DNA from 2 places in the Komagataeibacter europaeus genome. Region 1 is predicted to be linked to the other one. Evidence: predicted binding sites of a transcription regulator. Region 1 holds the regulator's gene; the other holds the start of a gene.

Region 1 (11,324 bases):
CGTGGCTGTGGCGTGCGTCTGCTGCGTGACAACGTTGTGATCCATGAAGGTGAGCTGAGCCAGCTCAAGCGCTTCAAGGATGACGTCAAGGAAGTGGCACGCGGTTACGAGTGTGGCCTGTCCTTTGCCGGGTATAATGACCTGCGCGAGGGTGACGTGGTTGAATGTTATGAAATGGAACTCGTCCCGGCATGAGCCGTAATTCATCCAGAAAAGGGATGAGCGAGAGCGGGCCGGCAGGGAAACTTGCCGGCCATTCCGCATCAGGCCCCTCACAGCGGCAGTTGCGCGTGGCGGAAGAAGTCCGTCGCGTGCTGGCGGAAATCTTTGCCCGTACAGAATTCCGTGACCCGGATCTGGCGGATGTGCGCATTACGGTTACCGAGGTGCGTATCTCACCCGATCTCAAGCACGCCACTGTATTCGTGGCCCGCCTGGGGCGTAGCGATGTGGCGGAACTGCTGCCTGCGCTCAAGCGTGTAACGCCTTTCCTGCGCACGCGCCTGTCCCATGCGCTTCGGCTGCGGGGTGTGCCCGACCTGCATTTCCAGCCCGATACGGCGCTGGATTATGCAATGGAGGTCGATAACATGCTGCGTCAGCCGGAAGTCAGGCGGGATCTGGAGGACTGATCCGTTCGGCTTTACGGCCGGATCGGCTTCCCACTGAACAAATGCTTCAAAGAACGCCGCCTTTTTTGAAAAAAGGTGGCACCTTAAAAACCTTTGTTCTTCCTATAAAAAAGCCGGTCATGGCGTAATGCCAGACCGGCTTTTTTATGGTCCCGATCTGGGAAAGGGATCAGTTACGCCGCCCCATCAGCAGCAGCTGCGGGTTGCGTTCCACATCGGTCGCAAACCCGCGCAGGGCGGCGGCGGCGGCGGCAAGGTCACGCAGCGACGAATCGATATTGGAACGATCGGCAGAACTGGGCGCGGTAATGTCATGCAGGCCAGCCAGCGCGCCCTTGGCCTCGGTCACCGTTTCATTGGAATTGACCAGCAGGGTATGCAGTTCGCTGCCACGCGCATCCAGCTGCGCCGTGCCGGTATCGGCCAGGTTGTTGATGGACGCCAGCGTTGTATCCATATGGTGGTCGAGGTCACGGATCGCATCGGTCGCGGTATCCACCGTCACCCGTGTATGGTCGGACGTGGCGCGCACGCTGTCCACCAGCGGGGGCAGGTCCTTGTCCAGCTTGTCCGCCAGCGTACGGATGCTGACCAGCATGGCGTCGGCATTGTTGGCGATATTCTTCAGCGGCAGCGCCGTCAGTGCGTCGGTCAGCTTCTGCATTTCCGATTCACGCGCCGGGATTTCCGGCAGCGGGCTGATGCCGGGATGCAGGTGCGCAGGCACGCTGGGATCGAAGGTCAGGTCGATTTCTTCCTGCCCCGTGACAAAGCTCTGCATATGCAGTTCGGCGCGCAGCCCGTTTTCCACCAGCTTCGGCAGTTCGCGGCTGTCCAGAACCTTGCCATGGCTGCCTGCCATGTGCGCGCCATTGGCCTGAAGTTCCAGGGTGACGGGAATGTAGGCCTGATGCGTCTGGGGATCGAACTGGACGGCAATATGGTCCACGTGACCGACCTGCACCCCATCGAATGTGACGGGTGCGCCAACGCCCAGCCCGTTGATCGGGCTGTCGAACACCACCACGGCCCGACTGGTGGGGGAAAAGGGATGAAACTGTCCGAACAGCGCTATGGCCGTCACACCAAGCAGGGCTCCACCCAACACAAATGCACCGACCGTGGTCTGCCGTTCAGCCATGGTGTTCAGGTCTCCCTAGACGCAGAATAAAAAACGATTGCGGACGCATTTGGCCATGTGTCCGTTTGCTGCAAGATGACATTACATCCACGACTGGCAAAGCGGGCAGCAGGGATGGCAGGCATGTGCCCGCTTCGCCTTTTACCACGTGTGGCGTGGGCGGCCAGCCCCCGTGACGGAATGGGGCATTGCCGTGCATGCGTGCCTCGTCTAAACGCACGGCATTCCCCCTTCATGGATCAAGGTGCCTGCAATGGGACGCAAACGTGGACGCCCGCTGGATGGCTGGCTGATAGTAGACAAGCCATTGGGAATGACCTCCACCCAGGTCGTGGGCCGCGTGCGCTACCTGTTTGATGCGGCCAAGGCGGGGCATGGCGGCACGCTGGACCCGCTGGCGACGGGGCTGCTGCCCGTGGCCTTTGGCAGGGCGACCAAGACCGTGCCTTATATAATGGACGGCACCAAGCGCTATAACTTCACCCTGCGTATCGGGGAAGCGCGCGATAGTGATGATGCGGAAGGCAGCGTGACCGCCATATCCGACGTGCGGCCCGACAATGCCGCGTTTGAGACCGCCCTTGCCGCCTTCCGTGGTGACATCATGCAGGTGCCGCCGGTCTTTTCGGCGCTGAAGGTCGGGGGAAAGCGGTCCTATGACATGGCGCGCGCGGGCAACGCGCCCGAACTGGCCGCCCGTCCCGCGCGGATCGACCGCTTTGAACTGATTGCCCGCCCCGATGCCGATACGGCGGTGTTCGAAGTGGAATCGGGCAAGGGCGTGTACATGCGCGCGTTGGCCCGTGATATCGCGCTGGCCTGTGGCACGGTGGGGCATGTTGCGGCGCTGCGGCGGCTGAACGTCGGGCCTTTTGATGAATCCCATGCGATTCCACTGGACAAAATTGTCGCAAGCGCCGACAACGCGCCTGCTCCACCGGATCTGCTGCTTCCGGTCGCGACCGCGCTGGCCGACATCCCGGCGCTGGCCCTGACCCGTGAGGAAGCGGATGCCCTGTCATTTGGCCAGGCGATTGACCTGAACCAGCTGGCGGACCGGATGCCGGAACGCGCCGACCCCCGATCGGGTGTCGTGCGTGCGATGGACGGGGCGCGTGTGGTCGGGCTGTGCCGTCCCGAAGGGGGCCTGCTGCGATCGGTACGCATGCTGTGAACCGAATGATCAATGGAGATGACGATGTCGATTACTGCTGAACGCCGCACGGCGCTTATTGGCGAATACCGCAATGCCGCGACGGACACGGGTTCGCCGGAAGTACAGGTTGCCCTGCTGACCGAGCGGATCGTGAACCTGACCGATCACCTGAAGACCCACGCGAAGGATTTCCATTCGCGTCGTGGCCTGCTGATGCTGGTCGGCCGCCGCCGCCGCCTGCTGGACTATGTCAAGCGCAAGGACCAGGCCCGTTACGAAACGCTGATCAAGCGCCTCGGCCTGCGTCGCTGATTTGCGACATGGCGGGAACGCGGTCATAATGCGTTCCTGCCATACGACCCGCACGGGCACGGCGCATGCACCCGCATGCCCGTGTCCGGTCGGGTCGGCTATCTTCCGGCATCCGTGACCAAAACGGGTGCCATCAACACGCTGCCGACGCCACGGCGGAGATATCCGGACCGGATCGCAGCGTTTCAGGCCACATGGTGTTCTGGCGGTATGTGCCGTCATCACTCCATGCCGTCCGAGGCGCTGCCATCAACGTTCCAATGTCCGGCCCGCCTGCATTGCGGCAGTCAACGGACAGGGTTGTCTGGATGTTTAATTATTTTCGCAAGGAAATCGAATGGGGCGGCCGCCCGCTGGTGCTGGAAACGGGCAAGATCGCCCGCCAAGCCGACGGCGCGGTTGTCATAACCTATGGCGACACGGTGGTGCTGTGCACGGCCGTTGGCGCCAAGAGCGTGAAGCCGGGACAGGATTTCTTCCCGCTGACGGTCAACTATCAGGAAAAGGCTTACGCCGCGGGCAAGATCCCCGGTGGCTTCTTCAAGCGTGAAGGCCGCCCGAGCGAGGCCGAAGTCCTGAACTCCCGCCTGATCGATCGCCCGATCCGGCCGCTATTCCCCGAAAACTTCCGCAACGAAGTGCAGGTCGTCGCCACCGTGCTCAGCCACGACATGGAAAACGACCCCGCCGTCGTCGCGCTGATCGGCTGTTCGGCCGCGCTGACGCTGTCGGGCATTCCGTTCTTCGGCCCCGTGGGTGCGGCCCGCGTTGGCTACAGCAACGGCAAGTACGTGCTGAACCCGACCATTTCCCAGCTCAAGGAAAGCGAACTGGACCTGGTCGTGGCCGGCACGTCCGAAGGCGTGCTGATGGTTGAGTCCGAGGCCGTGGAACTGTCCGAGGAAGTGATGCTGGGTGCGGTGACGTTCGGTCACGAAGCCTTCCAGCCGGTGATCGATGCGATCATCGACCTGGCCGAAAGCGCAGCCAAGGCCCCATGGGAACTGGCCGAGCCGACGGCCGAGGAAATCAAGCTGCGCAAGAGGGTGGACAAGGTCGGTCGCGCCCTGATCGCCGATGCCTACAAGGAACGCGCCAAGCAGGTGCGCTACAAGAAGGTCGCCGCAGCCCGTGACGCCATCCTCGCCAAGATCGGTGAGGCCGACGCCGATGCCGCCAAGCCCATGATCAAGGATCTGGAAGCTGACGTGGTCCGCACCGAGGTGCTGGATACCGGTTTCCGTATCGATGGCCGTGATCTGGAAACGATCCGCCCGATCGTGTCCGAAGTCGGCATCCTGCCGCGTGCGCACGGTTCCGCCCTGTTCACCCGTGGCGAGACGCAGGCCCTTGTGGTCGCGACGCTTGGCACCGGGCAGGACGAGCAGATCGTGGATGCGCTGGAAGGCGAATACCGCAACAACTTCATGCTGCACTACAACTTCCCGCCCTTCTCGGTTGGTGAGTGCGGGCGCATGGGTTCCCCCGGCCGCCGTGAAATCGGCCACGGCAAGCTGGCATGGCGTGCGATCCACCCGCTGCTGCCGGGCAAGGACACCTTCCCGTACACCATGCGCGTGGTGTCCGAAATCACGGAAAGCAACGGTTCGTCTTCCATGGCGACCGTGTGCGGCACGTCGCTTGCGCTGATGGATGCGGGTGTGCCGCTGAAGCGTCCGGTGGCCGGCATCGCCATGGGCCTGATCAAGGAAGACGAGGATTTCGCCGTCCTGTCCGACATTCTTGGCGATGAAGATCACCTTGGCGACATGGACTTCAAGGTGGCGGGCACCGAGCAGGGCGTGACCGCGCTGCAGATGGACATCAAGATCACCTCGATCACGCCGGAAATCATGAAGATCGCGCTGGGTCAGGCCCGTCAGGGTCGCCTGCACATCCTTGGTGAAATGGCCAAGGCGCTGACCGAAGGCCGTTCGGACGTGTCCTCCTCCGCGCCGAAGATCACCACGATCTCCGTGCCGAAGGAAAAGATCCGCGACGTGATCGGCCAGGGCGGTAAAGTTATTCGTGAGATTGTTGAATATTCGGGCGCGAAGATCGACATCAACGATGACGGCACGATCATGATCGCCGCGTCGTCCGACGATCAGGCCGAAAAGGCCATCGAACGGATCCGTGGCATCGTGGCGGAACCCGAAGTGGGCCACATCTATAACGGCAAGGTCGTCAAGACCGCTGATTTCGGTGCGTTCGTCAACTTCCTTGGCCCCCGTGACGGGCTGGTTCACATTTCCGAACTGGCTCAGGGCCGTGTCTCCAAGACGACCGATGTCGTCAAGCAGGGAGACGAGGTGAAGGTGAAGGTGCTGGGCTTTGACGATCGCGGCAAGGTCAAGCTGTCCATGCGCGTGGTCGATCAGGATACCGGTGCCGATATTACCGAGACAGTGGGCGCGAAGCCCGGCCGTGCGCCCGCGCGCTAAGACGCGGCTCCGGCCTGTATGACACCCGGCGGCGGGACTTGCCCGGTATGGGCGCCCCGCCGCGCGGGCAGACACATGACGATGGAATGGTGATGAAGCCGATCAATGCGATCCGTATGGGCGGGACGGATATTCTGCCCCTGGTCGAAGGGGGGAAAGGCGTCTCGATCTCAACCGGCATATCCGCCGGGCACTGGGCGGCAGCCGGGGGGGCTGGCACGGTCTCGATCGTGAATGCCGATTCCTATGACAGAGATGGCAACGTCGTCCCGCAGATCTATCATGGTAAAACACGGCGCGAGCGGCACGAGGAACTGATCGATTACGCCATTCGCGGCGGGATCGCACAGGCCCGCATCGCGCATGAAATCGCAGGTGGCAGGGGACGTATCCATGCCAATATCCTGTGGGAAATGGGTGGTGCGGAACGCGTCATAAACGGGGTGCTGGAGGGTGCACCGGGCATGATCCAGGGCCTGACCTGTGGCGCGGGCATGCCGTATCGCCTGTCGGAAATCGCGGCGCGTTTCGGCATTCATTATTATCCCATCGTATCGTCCGCCCGTGCGTTCAACGCCCTGTGGCGGCGTTCGTACCACAAGACGGGCGAACTGCTGGGTGCGGTGGTGTATGAAGACCCGTGGCGTGCGGGTGGCCATAACGGCCTGTCCAACACCGAAAACCCGCTGGCGCCGGAAGACCCGTTCCCCCGCGTGCTGGCGCTGCGCAAGCAGATGCGCGCCTTTGGCCTGGATGATACCCCCATCATCATGGCCGGTGGCGTATGGTGGCTGGAGGAATGGCAGGACTGGATCGACAACCCCGAACTCGGGCCAATCGTGTTCCAGTTTGGCACCCGGCCGCTGCTGACGCGCGAAAGCCCGATCCCCGACGCATGGAAGCAGCGCCTGCTGACGCTGAAGAAGGGGGATGTGTTCCTCAACCGTTTCTCGCCCACCGGCTTTTATTCATCCGCGGTGAACAACTCGTTCCTGCGCGAATTGCGGGGGCGGTCGGAACGCCAGATTCCGTTCTCCCCTGAAGCACTGGGCGAACACACGGCGGCGCTGGCCATTGGCGCGCGTGGGCGGCAGGTTTATGTCACCCCGGCCGATGCGCAGCGCGCGCGGCTGTGGATCGAGGAAGGCCATACCGAGGCCATGCGCACGCCGGACAATACGCTGGTGTTCGTGGCCCCGGAACGGGCCCGGGAAATCCTGGCCGATCAGGGGGCCTGCATGGGCTGCCTGTCGGAATGCCGCTTTTCCAACTGGTCGCAGAAGCCGCCTGCCTATTCCAACGGGCACAAGGCGGACCCGCGTTCCTACTGCATCCAGAAAACGCTGCAGGCGGCGGCCCATGCCCATGGGCCGGACCAGGCGGAGGTGATTGACCACAACCTCATGTTCGGCGGCACGAATGCATGGCGTTTCGCGACCGACCCATTCTATGCCAACGGCTTTGTGCCCACCGTGGCGCAACTGCTGGAGCGGATCATGACCGGGCGTTAGGCTGGTGGTCCATACCATATGAAACAGGCCGGTTTCCTTACGGGGACCGGCCTGTTTCATTATGAAAATAACGGAAGTTCTCGGGTGCCGCCTTTTTCAAAAAAAGGCGGCGTTCCCTGAAGCTTGTTGGAAAAAGCTTCACCAAAAAATGCTATTTTATGCGGTTGCGGGAAGGCAGGTATCGCGGAACAGCGCGAAGGCCAGCGCACGGTGGCTTATGGTGTTCTTTTCCACATCGGTCATGTCGGCAAAGCTGCGGGTGCCGTTGCCGGGGGCGAAGATGGGGTCATAGCCGTGGCCGTTTTCGCCATGCGGTGGCCAGATGACATGACCGTCAATCCGCCCCTCAAAGGTTTCGGTCCGCCCATCGGGCCATGCAAGGCACAGGACGGAAATGAACCACGCGCTGCGGTCCGGGTTATCGCCGATCCGGTCATGGATGCGGCGCATGGCGTCGGGATAATCCTTTTGCGGGCCAGCCCATCGGGCGGAAAAAATGCCCGGTGCGCCATCCAGCGCCGCGACACAGAAACCCGAATCATCCGCCAGCGCGGGCAGGTTGGCGGCTTTGGCTGCCGCAACGGCCTTGATGGCGGCATTGCCGGTAAAGCTGTCGGCGGTTTCCTCCGGCTCGGGCAGTGACAGTTCGCCAGCCGAGACGACACGGATGCCGTATCCCGCAAGCAGCGCGGCAAATTCCGCGATCTTGCCCCGGTTATGGGTGGCCAGAACCAGTGTGTCGCCACGATTCAGGCGGGTGGGGGGTGTGTTCATGCCTTCAATGCCTCTTCCACGATGGCGGTCTGGATACGGAACAGTTCAGCCGTGCCGGTGCGGGCAAGCCGCATGAGGGTGTTGAACTGGGCTTCGGTAAAAGGATCCTTTTCCGCCGTGCCCTGAATTTCCACAATGCCGCCATCGGCGGTCAGGACAAAATTGGCGTCGGCGCTGGCCGTGCTGTCTTCCCTGTAGTCCAGGTCCAGAACCGGGCCGTCATCCGTAAGCCCGCAGGATATGGCGGCGACCTGTCCCTTGATCGGCAGGGCGGGCAGGGTGCCGTCGCGCACCAGTTTTTCCAGCGCCAGGCGCAGTGCGACCCATGCCCCGGTAATCGCGGCGCAGCGCGTGCCACCATCGGCGTTCAGCACGTCGCAATCCACCGTGACCGAGATTTCGCCCAGCGCCTTCAGGTCCACCACCGCGCGCAGGGCACGGGCGATCAGGCGCTGGATTTCCTGTGTGCGGCCGGTCTGCTTTCCACGCGCGGCCTCGCGCTGGCCCCGGCTGTGGGTGGCGCGCGGCAGCATGCCGTATTCCGCCGTGACCCAGCCCTGTCCCTTGCCGCGCAGGAAGGAGGGCACGCGGGTTTCGACCGTGGCGGCGCACAGGACTTCGGTCCCGCCCATGCGGATCAGGGCGGACCCTTCGGCATGGTGGGCGAAGCCGGGCTGGATGAAGACGGGACGCAGGGCGTCAATGGCGCGGCCGGATGGGCGCATGGGCGTAAAACTCCGCAAGGTGATGGGGCGGCATAGCCTGCAATCCGTCCCGATTTCCAGTCCCGCGTGGGCAGGACGGGACAGGATCTGCTATGATGGGGACGCGGATGGTCCGCATGGTGAATGGATACGTGCAACACGGGGGGCATGGCGATGGAAAACCGACCACAGGTATCGCAGCCAGCCCTGCTGTCCGGGCTTGATGCGCGTTCTGCCGCGATCCTGCGCGAGATCGTGGAGCAGTATGTCGAAACGGGCGAACCGATGGGCTCGCGCACCCTGTCGCAGCGCCTGCCGCTGTCGCTTTCCCCTGCCACGATTCGCAATGTGATGGCGGACCTGACCGATGCGGGGCTGCTGTTTTCCCCGCATGCATCGGCAGGACGGCTGCCCACGGAAAAGGGCGTACGGCTGTTTGTCGATGGCCTGCTGCAGTTCGGCAACCTGAGCGAGGAGGAGCGTGAAAGCATCGCGGGCATGCTGGACGTGAAGGGTCGTTCGCTGGAGGATACGCTGGCGCAGGCATCGTCCATGCTGTCGGGCCTGTCATCGGCTGCGGGACTGGTCATGGCCCCCAAGAGCGATGGCGCCACCATCAAGCATATCGAATTCGTGGCCCTTGGCCCGGGGCGTGCGCTGGTCATTCTGGTCAGTGCGGACGGACAGGTGGAAAACCGCGTGATCGAGACGCCGCCCGGCCTGCCGCCTTCCGCACTGGTGGAGGCGGGCAATTACCTCAACGCCCACCTGTCGGGCCAGACGCTGGACCGCCTGCGGGAGACGGTCAGCACCGACATGACGGCCAACCGCAACGAACTGGACCACCTGACGGCGGAAGTGGTGGAAAGCGGCCTTGCGACATGGAGCGACGCCGATGAACGCGGCGGCACCCTGTTCATACGCGGGCAGGGCCGCCTGCTGGCCGATGTGACGGAAATCGAACGCCTGACCACGATCCAGATGCTGTTTGAACGGCTGGAGACACAGGAAACCATGCTGCGCCTGCTTGACCTTGCGCGCGAATCCGAAGGGGTGCGGATCTTCATCGGTGCGGAAAGCGGGCTGTTCGGCATGGCGGGGATGTCGGTGGTGGTCGCCCCCGCGCGCACCGATTCCAACCGCATCGTGGGGGCGATTGGCGTAATCGGTCCCACCCGCATCAACTATGCCCGCATCATTCCCGTGGTGGATTACACGGCGCGGGTGATCGGGCGGATGCTGGGCTGAGGCGACGGGATTGCAATGCAACCCACGCCGCCCGCGGTCCTTAATGTGTGGCACAGACCCGCCACACGCGTCCCGCGCCCACGCCAGGCGCAGGGTCGCCCAACGCGCAAGGAGAATGGCATGTTCACGCCCGATGCAAGGCAGTCCGGATCGTTCATGATTGGTGGTGACCTGGAGGTCACGCGGCTTGGCTTTGGCGCCATGCGCATTACGGGAAAGGGCATATGGGGTGAACCCGCCGACCGTGCCGCGGCACTGGCCACCCTGCGCCGCCTGCCGGAACTGGGCATCAACTTCGTCGATACGGCGGATGCGTACGGTCCGTTTGTCAGCGAGGACCTGATCCGCGAGGCGCTGCATCCCTACACGGATACCATCATCGCCACCAAGGGCGGCCATACGCGCCACGGCCCCGATATCTGGAAGCCGGTGGGCAATCCCGACTACCTGCAGCAGTGCGTACTGATGAGCATGCGCAGGCTGGGGGTCGAACGCATCGACCTGTGGCAACTGCACCGCGTGGGGCCTGACTGCACGCCCGAACGGCAGTTCGAGGCCATTGCCGCCATGCGCGCGCAGGGGCTGATCCGCCATGTCGGCCTGTCCGAAGTGACGGTGGAGATGATCGAGCGCGCGCGGCTGTATTTCCCGGTCGCTACGGTCCAGAACCGCTTCAACCTCGTCAACCGCTATTCCGAAGACGTGCTGGATTACTGCACGAAGGAAAATATCGGCTTCATCCCGTGGGCGCCGCTGGCGGCGGGCAGCCTGACGAAGGGCGATACCCTGCTGACCCGCCTGGCCAGCGAGAAGGGCGTGCAGCCTGGACAGATCGCGCTGGCGTGGCTGCTGCGCCGTGCGCCGGTCATGCTGCCCATTCCCGGCACCAGCAGCCCCGACCATCTGGCCGATAATGCGGCCGCTGCCGCCATTGAACTGAGCCATGAGGAATTCCAGCAGCTTGATAACGACGGGCGCGCGGAATGGGCCAGCCGTAACGGCGCGTAAGGGGACGGCACGCCCCATGTGCGGCGGATCGGGGGCGACGGCGGCGGCGGACAATGCTAGACAGGGGCCTCGACACAGAACCGCCCCTTTCTTTCCCTATTGGATACCGGATGACGCTTGCTGACGGATCAGGCCGCGATGGCCGGATTGATGGACCCTCACGCCCCGGCGCTGGCGGCCCGCGCCGCCCACGTTACCGCATGGTGCGCTGGCTTGCGGGCAGCACGCTTGCCGTCCTGCTGCTGGGCGGCGGTGGAGCGGCCCTTCTGGCATGGGGGGAATATGAACGCCTGAGCGAGGGCCTGCCCACGGTTGACGGCCTGCGTACCTACCAGCCCCCGGTCATGAGCCGCCTGTATTCGGGCGATGATCAGGTCATGGCGGAACTGGCGGC
Region 2 (11,324 bases), 620 kb from region 1:
ACCGATGCGATGCGTGATGGGGTGGACGTGCCGGGCAATGCCCTGCGCCTGGTGGCGTTCGAGCGCGTGCCATGGCCGCGTCCCGATATCCTGCACCGTGAACGGCGCATTCACCTGTCTGGTGGCGCGCCGGGGCGCTATGACGACAGGATCGCCCGCCTGCGCCTGCGCCAGGCGTTCGGGCGCCTGATCCGCAGCCGACAGGACAGGGGTGTATTTGTCCTGCTGGACAGGCGCACCCCGTCACGCCTTCTGTCCGCCTTCCCCGAAGGGGTGGCGGTCCGCCGCCTTGGCCTGAGCGCCGCAGCGCGGGAGATCACGGCCTTCCTGCAGGCGCAGGATACATCCGTGGACCAGCTTTCCTGATCACCGCTCCCCCATGGGCCGCCCCGCTACGGGGCAGGACGTCAGAGCGCCTTGAGGTTGGTCGCGGCGGCCTTGCCACGTTCCATGGCGATGTCGTAGCTGACCGCCTGATCCTCGTTCAGGCCACGCAGGCCGGCGGCCTGCACCGCGGTGATGTGCACAAACACGTCCTTGCCGCCATCATCAGGCATGATGAAGCCAAAACCCTTGGTTGCGTTGAACCATTTTACTTTTCCGGTAGCCATAGCCAGTCTCTTCTCCAGCGCCATCCTTGCCGGTCCTAATACCGGCAATCCGGGCGCGTGCCTTTACGGCCATGAAAAAAACGGGGCATCCGGAAAACACCCTGCCACTTTCACGTCGTTCGTGCTCCCTAGGGGCAGCATGAAATGACCGCCCGTGTCAAATCATCCTGACATGCCCGCCGCGCACATCCCAGCCATGTGTACAAAAAAAGGGGGAAAGGCCACCGGCCCTTCCCCCTTTTTTCGTGGCGCCGGTCCCCACCTGCGCGGGGACCGTGACATGCCCGGCCGGATCAGAAATCCATGCCGCCCATGCCGCCCATACCACCCATGCCACCTTCCGGCATTGCGGGGGCCTTCTTTTCCGGACGCTCGGCCACCATCGCTTCGGTGGTGATCAGCAGGCCGGCAACCGATGCCGCATCCTGCAGCGCCGTGCGGACAACCTTCATCGGATCGATGATGCCGGCTTCCACCAGGTCCTTGTAGTCGCCGATCTGGGCATCGAAACCAAAGGTGTAGGTGTCGTTTTCCAGAACCTTGCCAGCGATGACCGCACCATCTTCACCCGCGTTGTGGGCGATCTGGCGCAGCGGAGCCTGCAGGGCCTTGCGGATGATGTCCGCACCGACGCGCTGGTCGTCGTTATGGAAGTGCAGGCCACCCAGCTTGGTCGATGCGCGGGCCAGTGCCGTGCCGCCACCGGGGACGATGCCTTCCTCAACCGCCGCACGGGTCGCGTGCAGGGCGTCGTCAACGCGGTCCTTGCGTTCCTTCACCTCGATCTCGGTGGAGCCACCGACGCGGATCACGGCAACGCCGCCTGCCAGCTTCGCCAGGCGTTCCTGCAGCTTTTCACGGTCGTAGTCGGAGGTCGTTTCCTCGATCTGCGCGCGGATCTGCGCACAGCGGCCCTTGATGCCGTCCGTGTTGCCGGCGCCTTCGACAATGGTGGTGTTTTCCTTGTCGATGTGCACCTTCTTCGCGGTGCCCAGCATGTCCAGCGTCACGCTTTCCAGCTTGATGCCGAGGTCTTCGCTGATGACCTGGCCACCGGTCAGGATCGCGATGTCTTCCAGCATGGCCTTGCGACGGTCACCGAAGCCCGGCGCCTTGACGGCGGCGATCTTCAGGCCACCACGCAGCTTGTTGACCACCAGGGTCGCCAGCGCTTCGCCATCAACGTCTTCCGCGATGATCAGCAGCGGACGGCCGGACTGCACGACCGCTTCAAGCAGCGGCAGGATCGGCTGCAGCGAGGACAGCTTCTTTTCGTGGATCAGGATGTAGGGGCTGTCCAGATCGACGGTCATCTTTTCCGCATTCGTCACGAAATACGGGGAGATGTAGCCACGATCGAACTGCATGCCCTCGACCACGTCCAGCTCGGTGTGCAGGCCCTTGGCCTCTTCCACCGTGATGACGCCCTCGGAGCCGACCTTCTGCATCGCCTTGGAGATCATCTCGCCGATTTCATGCTCGCCATTGGCGGAAATCGTGCCGACCTGCGCCGTCTCGGCCGGGGTCGTGATCTTCTTCGCGTTCTTCTTCAGCTCTTCAACGACAACGCCAACCGCCTTGTCGATGCCGCGCTTGAGGTCCATCGGGTTCATGCCGGCGGCAACAGCCTTGGCACCTTCACGCACGATGGCCTGCGCCAGCACGGTCGCCGTGGTGGTGCCGTCGCCTGCGATGTCGTTGGTCTTGGATGCGACCTCACGGACCATCTGCGCGCCCATGTTCTCGAACTTGTCGGCCAGTTCGATTTCCTTGGCGACGGAGACACCGTCCTTCGTGATGCGCGGTGCGCCGAAGCTCTTGTCCAGGACAACGTTGCGACCCTTCGGGCCCAGCGTCACCTTTACCGCGTCTGCAAGAATGTCCACGCCACGCAGCATGCGCTGGCGGGCTTCACCGCCGAACTTTACGTCCTTGGCTGCCATTTTCTTCTTCTCCGATATGGAAAGTTCTAAAAGGTTACTCGGTCAGGAAAGCACCGGGTGGGTCAGGCGACCACGCCCATGATGTCGCTTTCCTTCATGATCAGCAGTTCTTCACCGTCGATCGTCACTTCCGTGCCCGACCACTTGCCGAACAGGACGCGGTCACCCGCCTTCACGTCGAGGGGGACGATCTGCCCCTGCTCGTTACGGGCACCTGCGCCCACCGAGATCACCTCGCCTTCCATCGGCTTTTCCTTGGCGGTCTCAGGGATGATGATACCACCTGCTGTTTTTTCCTCGCTCTTGAGGCGACGGACGACCACACGGTCATGCAGGGGACGAAATTTCGTCATGGATCGCTCCAAATCTCTTAAAAGGTAACGCCCTTGAATCAAGCAACGCCACCGGTTGGCGCGCGCGCCAGGCCGCATCGCGTTAGCACTCCCCTCATGAGAGTGCTAAGAACCAGATAGGAAGCCCCCCGACAGGTGTCAAGAAGCGGAACGGGGCTGGGCGCGCATAATTCGCACCCCGCAGACAAGAAAGCGGGATATCGAAACTTTATTGTTTAATATCAATGTTTTGCATGAAGAAGTGCAGCCCAGTCAAAAGCGGAAGCCCAGCCGTCACCCCAGCGCATGATGAATGCGCGTACCGATTCCCGACCGTCGGTCAGGAGACTGCCGGAACGCTGGCTGCCGCCCCGTTACAGACCGGCGCGACAGGGAAAAAATTCTTATAAACCGTCTCATCACGCGGGTTTCATATTGACGCGGCAGGACACGGCATCATTGTGTGGCGGGCAACGAAGGAACGAATGGAGTAAAGGCCATGGGCGCAGTCATCACCGTTACAGCGGCGGACGGACATACGTTTTCCGCCTACCGGGCTGGTCGGCCGGATGCCGCGCGCTGTGTTGTGGTGGTGCAGGAAATATTCGGGGTCACGCCCTATATCCGCGCCGTATGCGATTCCTTTGCGGCACAGGGGTATCAGGCGATCGCCCCCGCCCTGTTTGACCGCGTGAAGCGCGACGCCATCCTGCCCTATGACAACGCCGGCATGCACGAAGGCCTGAAACTGCGCAGCGAGATTGCACAGGCCGACACGCTGAAGGACCTTGTCGCCGCGGCGGAGATGCTTCCGACGGAAAAGAAGGGGATTGTCGGGTTCTGCTGGGGCGGCAAGCTGGCGTGGGAAGCGGCGTGCCATACCAAAGCGTTCGCGGCGGCGGTGGCATGGTACGGCGGCGGCATCGCCCAGACCCGTAACCAGGTGCCCAACTGCCCCGTGCAACTGCATTTTGGCGCCGAAGACGCGCATATCCCCGCCGATGAGGTGGACGCGATCCGTGCCGCGCATGAGGATATCGAGATTTTCACGTATGAAGGCGCCGATCACGGCTTTGGCTGCACCGACCGCCCTTCCTATAACGAGGCCGCCGCAACCCTGGCGATGCAGCGCACGCTAAGCTTTTTTGAACACTGGCTGTAATATGCCCGCATAAAAAAACGCCCGTGCCTTCCGGCATGGGCGCTTTTTCAGGTCAAACCCGGTTCAGCACGCGGCCCGCAATGGCTTCCAGCTTTTTCAGCAGGGCCGGGTCGCGCTTGTCCGGTGCGGTGATGATGGCGTGTTCCAGCGCGCGGTCACAACCGGCGTAACAGGGGCCACGCTTCGCACCCAGCTTCGGGATGACCGAACGGACAAGGGCGCGGGCACGGCTGGCGTTTTCCTGCATGACCTTGACCACGGCATCTACCGTCACGCTGTCATGATCGTCATGCCAGCAGTCGTAATCCGTGACCATGGCGACGGTGGCGTAACAGATCTCGGCTTCACGGGCGAGCTTGGCTTCGGGCATGTTGGTCATGCCCACCACGGAACAGTCCCATGAACGGTACAGGTTGCTTTCGGCGCGGGTGGAAAACTGCGGGCCTTCCATGACCAGATATGTGCCACCACGGGTCACATCCAGCCCCAGTTCCCGGCACTGGCCTTCCAGCACGTCGCCAATACGCGGGCACAGCGGGTCGGCCATGCCGACATGGGCCACGCAGCCCGTGTCGAAAAAGCTCTTTTCACGCGCGAACGAGCGGTCGATGAACTGGTCGATCACCACGAAGTGGCCCGGCGGCAGTTCTTCCTTCAGCGAACCGACAGCCGAAAGCGACACGATATCGGTCACGCCCGAACGTTTCAGCGCGTCGATATTGGCGCGGTAGTTCAGGCGCGAGGGCGGCAGCGGATGGCCCCGACCATGACGCGGCAGGAACACGCAGCGCACGCCATCAAGCCTGCCGAACAGAAGCTGGTCGGACGGCTTGCCCCACGGGGTTTCGACCGTGCGCCATTCCTTGTCTTCAAGGCCTTCGATATCATACAGGCCGGAACCGCCAATCAGGCCGATGACCGGCTCGATCTGTTCTTCGGTGGCAGGCTTAGTGGACATTGGACCACGTTCTCCGTTTCAGGCAGATGGAAAGAATAAGCAGGATCAGCAGGAACACGGCCGCCCCGACACCCGCACGGTGGCGTTCCACCAGATGCGGGCTGGCGGCCCATGCCAGGAAGGTGGTGACGTCGCGCGCCTGCTGCGCCACGGTTGCGGGCGTCCCGTCGGGATAGGTGATCGCGCCATCATACAGCGGCGGCGGCATGGCGATCTGCCCGTTCGCGGCATAGGGGTTGTAGAACAGTCCCGGCGGCACGACCGTGCCCGGTGGCGGTGTCTGTCCGTACCCGGTCAGGAAGGCATAGATCCGGTCCACGCCGCCGGGATGCACCACCGCCAGCCGCGACTGGTCCGGGGGGACCACGCCATGGTTGGCGGCGGCGGCCGTGTGCGTGTCGGGATAGGGCGACAGCAGGTGGTCATCCATGTTGGCCGGGCGCGTGGCCGGATGGCCACTGGCGTCCACCCCCGCCGGGACGCGGTGCGCGCCGGCTATGGCGTTGATGTCCGCCTCCTTCAGGCCCAGTCCCGCAAGGTCGCCATAGGTAACCGATTTCATGCCATGACAGGCGGAACAGACCTGTGCGTAAACGGTATAGCCGCGCTGGACCGACGCCATGTCGAAATGGCCCAGCGGCCCGGTGAAGCTCCAGTCCTGCCGGGGCGGTTCACGATAGTCATGCGCCTGCGCCATTGCCCCGCCACCGACCATGGATGTCGGGATGACAAGACAGGCCAGCAGCATGCCACGTCGCAACAAATTACGCGCAGATGGCGCATTGCCCTGCTGATGACCCCGTTCATGCATGTCCGCTACGTTCCCGCCGCAATTACGTGTTCCTTTTCGCGTTCCCGCCAAAAGCGTGCCCCCTTCCTAGCGGTTGCGTAACGGGTCTTGCAATCGCCCGTCTTGCAATAAGCGGAACAAACGGGCACCCGTAATACCCATTGCGAATGACCAGAACGGGCAGAACGATACAACCATGACAACATCCCGCACCCCAGTTGCCCACGATGGACTGAAGGACACGGCCCGGGCCTGGTTTGAAAACCTGCGCGACCGGATATGTGACGCCTTCGAAAAGATCGAGGACGACGCCGTGGCACAGGGCAGCCCGACCCTGCCGGGCAAGGATGCGCCCGGCCGTTTCGAACGCACGCCATGGAACCGCACGAATGATGACGGCACGCCCGGCGGCGGCGGGGTGATCAGCCTCATGCGCGGACGCGTGTTTGAAAAGGTGGGGGTCAACGTTTCCACCGTCAGCGGGGAATTCAGTCCCGGCTTTCGCGACTCGATTCCCGGCGCGTCGGAAGATCCGCGTTTCTTCGCCACGGGCATAAGCCTTGTCGCCCATATGTGCAGCCCGCTGGTACCCGCCGCCCATTTCAACACCCGCATGATCGTCACGACGCAGGGATGGTTTGGCGGCGGCGGCGACATTACGCCCATGTTCCCCGAAAGCGCCGAGGCCATCAGCGACGCCGCCCGTTTCCATGACGGTTTCCGGCTGGCATGCGAAAAGCATGATCCGGAATATTACCCGCGCTTCAAGGAATGGTGCGACCGGTATTTCTACCTGCCCCACCGTGATGAAGCGCGCGGCCTGGGCGGCATTTTCTATGACCGCCTCAATACCGGCGACATTGACGCCGACTTCGCCTTCACGCGCGATGTGGGGCTGGGTTTCCTGGAAACCTATCCCGACATCGTGCGAAGCCGCATGATGGAACCGTGGACCGCCGAACAGCGCAAGGCGCAGCTTGTCCGCCGCGGGCGGTATGTGGAGTTCAACCTGCTGCATGACCGCGGCACCATTTTTGGCCTGAAAACCGGCGGAAATACCGAAGCCATCCTCATGAGTCTTCCCCCGGAAGTCCACTGGCCATAAGAATAGGCCCATGCCTGCCTCACGCCTCCCGTCCCGACCTGTCCCGATCCCCTGCCGCGCCATGCGGATGGACGGGGCCGCGCCTGCGCGGGCACGGTCATGATCGGCCGACGGGCCCTTCTGACCCTGCTGGCTGGTGGGGCGATAGCAGCGCCCATGCGGCGGGGGGCCGCGTCCGAACTCCCGCGTGAGCGCCTGCCCATGCCCGCGGGCACGGCGGGCGGGCCCGGGTTGCTGATGGCGGGAAACCAGAGCGCCATGGCCGACCGGTGGAAACCGGTCCTGCCCGGCGCGCTGGCGCAGGGGCTGGGCCTGCCCGCCCCCCTGCCGGTGCGTGATACGGTGGGACAGGACGGCGTGACCGGGGCCAACCTGTTCGATTCCCAGTTCGCGTCCGATGGCATGATGGCGCTGGCAGCACCCGGTTCGGCGCTTGTCGCCTCCCTGTGTGGCGACCCGCGCGCGCATTTCGACTACAGCCGCTGGGTGCCCCTGCTGCTCAGCACGACGATGCCGGTGGTGATCGGGCGCGCGCAACTGCACCGCGGCCTGGGCAGCTTCATACGTGACCGGCCCGTACGCATTGCCGTATCGACCCTGACGGGCATTGAACTGCCGACCGTACTGGCCATGAGCCTGTTCGGCCTGCGTCCCATTCCCGTCACCGGACTTGCCACGCCACAGGCCGCGGCAGCCGCCCTGCGTGACAACCAGGTCGATACCATACAGATCACCGACCCGCTGGGCACGCCCGAGACCTCCGCACTGATCAGCAGCCTGGCGCAGGCCGGTTTTCCTGCCCTGTTCACCCTCGGCACGCAGGCGAACCCACTTACCCTGTCCGACCAGCAGGTCATGAGCATGCAAAGCCGCCTGCAGCAGGACGCGCATTCCGCCCTGCATGGCCTGCTTTACGCCGCATGGAAGCCGCTGGCGGCGGCGGCAGGCGTGGATCTGGCCCTTGTGCTGCCCATGCTGACCCAACCCGCGACACTGGCCCGGTGGCGCGCGGCAACGACACAGGCCATACGCGACAGCGCCGTGCATACCATGGCGCAGGATACCGGCCGTATCCTGCTGACCGGCACCGATGCGACCGAGGCATTGCGGCTGGCGGCAGGGGATACGTCCACCATCATGACGCTACGCCGCTGGCTGGCCGCGAACCTGCCGACATGGCGCCTGGGCTGACGCCACCAGCCGTTTCAGACAGTCTTTCACAAACCGTTGCCACGCACCGACCGGCGCAACAGCACACGCACCGCGCCCTGATTGGCGGCATGCGGGTGCACGACCGCAAGGATCAGTCGCCCCAGATCGCCACGCCCCAGCCAGAACGGCAGTTCACGGCGCAGGATGCCGCCATTATGGCCGCTGCCCAGCCCGGTTATGATCTCGACACAGCGCACATTGTCCGCATGCGCCTGGATCAGGAAGCCATGCAGGCGGTGAAACGCCGTCTGCGCCACCTGCCCGTGCAGGTCCAGCCTGCGGGCCGGGCGCAGCTTTCCACTGACCAGCCCGCGCCAGCTTGTGTCATCCAGTCCCGGCCTGCGCACGCCGATTTCAAACGCCCCGCCCCTGCCTTTCTGCACGGTCAGGCTGTGGCTGGCGGTACCATGCACCGCATGCACGCCACCCGCTGTCAGCCGTTGCATGATGGCGGCGCGGCTCATGCCGGGTTTTGCCGGGATGGTGGGAGGAATGGCGGGCGGTTCCGGCGGCAGGGCGACGGGTTTTGCCTGCCGGGCGGTCCGCAATGGCGCGATCCCATGCGCGAAGGCCGCCCACAGGGCCTGTTCCTCCTCGTTCAGTCTGCGCTGCCTCACGGTATGATTCCTTTCTCCGGGCCGCTGTCCGTGGCCATAGAATCATACCCCGCCCGACAGGTCCATGTTTTCAGGCATCGCCCCATGCGCAAAAACCCTGCCGCATGGGCGGCAGGGCCTGCGTTCCCGCACGGACAGGAACCGTGTTACGGCGTTGTATTCCGCAGGGTCTCGCCCTGATAACGCCCGGTCAGCGTATTGAGGAACGCCACGATATCCGCCACGTCCTGATTGGAAATGTCATGGTCGGGCGTCTGGTAACGCGCCATGTCACGCACCGCGCCGTCCAGCGTCTTGATGCTGCCGTCATGGAAATAGGGACCGGTCAGCGCGATATTGCGCAGGTTGGGCACCTTAAAACGTTCCATGTCGGCGGGATCGTGGGTCACTTCAAAGCGTCCCTTGTCCGCATCCGTCAGCTTGCCGCCACGGGCCGAGAAATAATTGCCTTCCAGCCCCAGCGGCTCGAACGCCTGCCCACCCATGGACGGGCCGGTATGGCAGCCTGAACAGCCAACCTGCTTGAACAGCGCATAACCGTGCTTTTCCTGTGTGTTCAGCGCCGCGTCATCCCCCTTGAGATACTGGTCAAAGCGGCTGTCGGGCGTCACCAGCGTCTTTTCATATTCCCCAATGGCGTCGGTGATGGTGTTTTCATCAATCGTGTCGCTGCCATACGCAGCCTGGAAATCCGGGCCGTAGGTCGGGTCTTCACGCAGGCGGGCCGCAACCGATGTCCAGTCATGCGATCCCATCTCGACCGGGTTCATGACCGGGCCGGCCGCCTGCTGCGCCAGCGTGCCCGCGCGGCCGTTCCAGAACTGCCATTTGTTGAACACCGCATCATAGACGGTGGGCACATTGATCGGCCCCTTCTGTCCATGAATGCCGGTGGCGGTGACCAGCCCGTCCACGCCACCATGCTGCAGGCTGTGGCAGCTGGCGCAGTTCAGCGTGCCATCACCGGACAGTTTGCGGTCAAAGAACAGGCGCTGGCCCAGCGCGACCTTATGGCTGTCCACCGGCACGGATTCGGGCACGGGCTGTACCGGTTCGGCGGCAAAGCGGTCGGCAACGCCCGGTGTCGCGTAATGCTGGCGGCGCACCTGCGCAATCCATGTCAGCATGCTTTCACGCTGGGCCGCCGACAGGTGGGCATGCCAGTGCATGAGCAGGTACAGCGTGGGCGGCATGCGGTTCTGGTTGATGACTTCTTCAATGCGGGCCAGCGGTTCCTGATCGGGCACGCCACCGTTCTGCAGGGCGTTTATGATCGGTTCCACACGGAAATGCCGCAGCCCCTGGTCCCGGTCATGGCTCATCAACGTATTGGCCACGGGCAGGCTGAAATAGAACGGCAGATCGACCTTGGCCGCGTGGCAGTAGTCACACCGGGCTTCACGTATGACATTCAGTGCGGCCGCCGATGTGGGGTCCACCCCTGCACCCGCTGGCGCAGGTGCGCCCGCATGATCGAAATGGGTCAGATAGGCGACCGTTCCCCCATACGCCACGATACCCGCGGCCACCAACCCTGCCACTGCTGTTTTAACCGACATCCATACCCCCTGTCCCTTGCTTGAGTGGGTTTCTGGCCGATTCAGGGATTATCTGTCAAAATAATCGTTTAAATGAAAACCATCAAAGTTTTCGATCATCTGTCCCGGCCGCGCCATCCACCTGCGTCTGCATGGCCTGCCGTACCCTTTGCCGCGCGACATTGACATAGATGGTATCCAGGTCGATTCCGATGCCCTGCCCCCCTTCGCGCACGGCGGCGACCAGCGTGGTGCCCGTTCCCATGAACGGGTCCAGCACCACGGGTGCCGCCTTGCCATGCAGGCGGATGCACATCTGTGGCAGCAGCACGGGAAATGTGCCGGGATGGTGGAATTTCTGCGCCTTGCCCTGCACGGTTTCATACGGGATGAACCATGTGTCGCCCCGGCAGCGCCGGTCCTGCCGGTGGCCCCGGCGCACGATATTGGACTTGTCCATGTAGGGCACGCCGATATCCAGGCGTTTCAGCCCGACATTGCCCGTACGCGTCAGGTGGAACAGATGTTCGTGATTGCGGTTAAGGTAGCGGTGGCTGTTGACCGGCTTGAAATGCCCATGCGTTTCCGTTCCCACCGAAATCGACTTGACCCAGGTGATATGGTTCTGCAGCACGAACAGCTCGCGCAGCCGGACCATCAGTTCAAACGGCAGCCATGGCTGTGCCGAGGAACCGGCGACATTGAGGAAGAACGACCCGTCAGGGCGCATGACGCGACGCACCTCACGCGCGACATCAACCATCCAGTCCAGATAACCGTCTTCCTCCAGCCGGTCGCGGTACGTGCGGTATTTCAGGCCGATATTGTATGGGGGCGAGGTCACGACCACGTCCACGCTGTCGGGTTCCATGCGGCGCATGGCCCGGACGCAGTCGCCGCGCACCAGCAGGTGCGGCCCCTCGGTATAGCGGACAGTCCGCGGCAGGCGGGTCTGGGGTGCGCAAGCCTGCCCCGCGCGAGGTCGCCCTGTCATGATGCTACTACGCTCTTCACTCCGCTCATGCGGATCTAGTGTGTGGGCTTGTGTGTCTTTTT

Evidence for each region. The regulator HrcA, encoded in region 1, represses chaperone genes, less so after heat shock. The targets are predictions, from matches to a motif close to GTTNGCACTCNCNNNNNGNGAGTGCNAAC.
Region 2: groES (co-chaperone GroES) is a predicted target of HrcA. The motif match lies at 2,989-3,017, and genes of this name have one in related genera.

Annotation. Positions count from the first base shown of each region.
Region 1 is NZ_CP021467.1:2,599,467-2,610,790, forward strand. Features, by position in the region: gene infB (translation initiation factor IF-2) at 1-195, shown strand, start outside; gene rbfA (30S ribosome-binding factor RbfA) at 219-632, shown strand; gene S101446_RS12030 (MlaD family protein) at 802-1,773, opposite strand; gene truB (tRNA pseudouridine(55) synthase TruB) at 2,027-2,947, shown strand; gene rpsO (30S ribosomal protein S15) at 2,972-3,241, shown strand; gene pnp (polyribonucleotide nucleotidyltransferase) at 3,550-5,685, shown strand; gene S101446_RS12050 (NAD(P)H-dependent flavin oxidoreductase) at 5,778-7,196, shown strand; gene rdgB (RdgB/HAM1 family non-canonical purine NTP pyrophosphatase) at 7,353-7,970, opposite strand; gene rph (ribonuclease PH) at 7,967-8,695, opposite strand; gene hrcA (heat-inducible transcriptional repressor HrcA) at 8,843-9,922, shown strand; gene S101446_RS12070 (aldo/keto reductase) at 10,043-10,930, shown strand; gene S101446_RS12075 (penicillin-binding protein 1A) at 11,041-11,324, shown strand, end outside.
Region 2 is NZ_CP021467.1:3,214,651-3,225,974, reverse strand. Features, by position in the region: gene S101446_RS14835 (ATP-dependent DNA helicase) at 1-366, shown strand, start outside; gene S101446_RS14830 (cold-shock protein) at 408-611, opposite strand; gene groL (chaperonin GroEL) at 905-2,554, opposite strand; gene groES (co-chaperone GroES) at 2,617-2,907, opposite strand; gene S101446_RS14815 (dienelactone hydrolase family protein) at 3,386-4,048, shown strand; gene S101446_RS14810 (S-methyl-5'-thioadenosine phosphorylase) at 4,101-5,006, opposite strand; gene S101446_RS14805 (cytochrome c1) at 4,996-5,817, opposite strand; gene hemF (oxygen-dependent coproporphyrinogen oxidase) at 5,993-6,901, shown strand; gene S101446_RS14795 (hypothetical protein) at 7,001-8,092, shown strand; gene S101446_RS14790 (Smr/MutS family protein) at 8,119-8,730, opposite strand; gene S101446_RS14785 (cytochrome-c peroxidase) at 8,877-10,289, opposite strand; gene S101446_RS14780 (DNA-methyltransferase) at 10,372-11,262, opposite strand; gene mltA (murein transglycosylase A) at 11,298-11,324, opposite strand, start outside.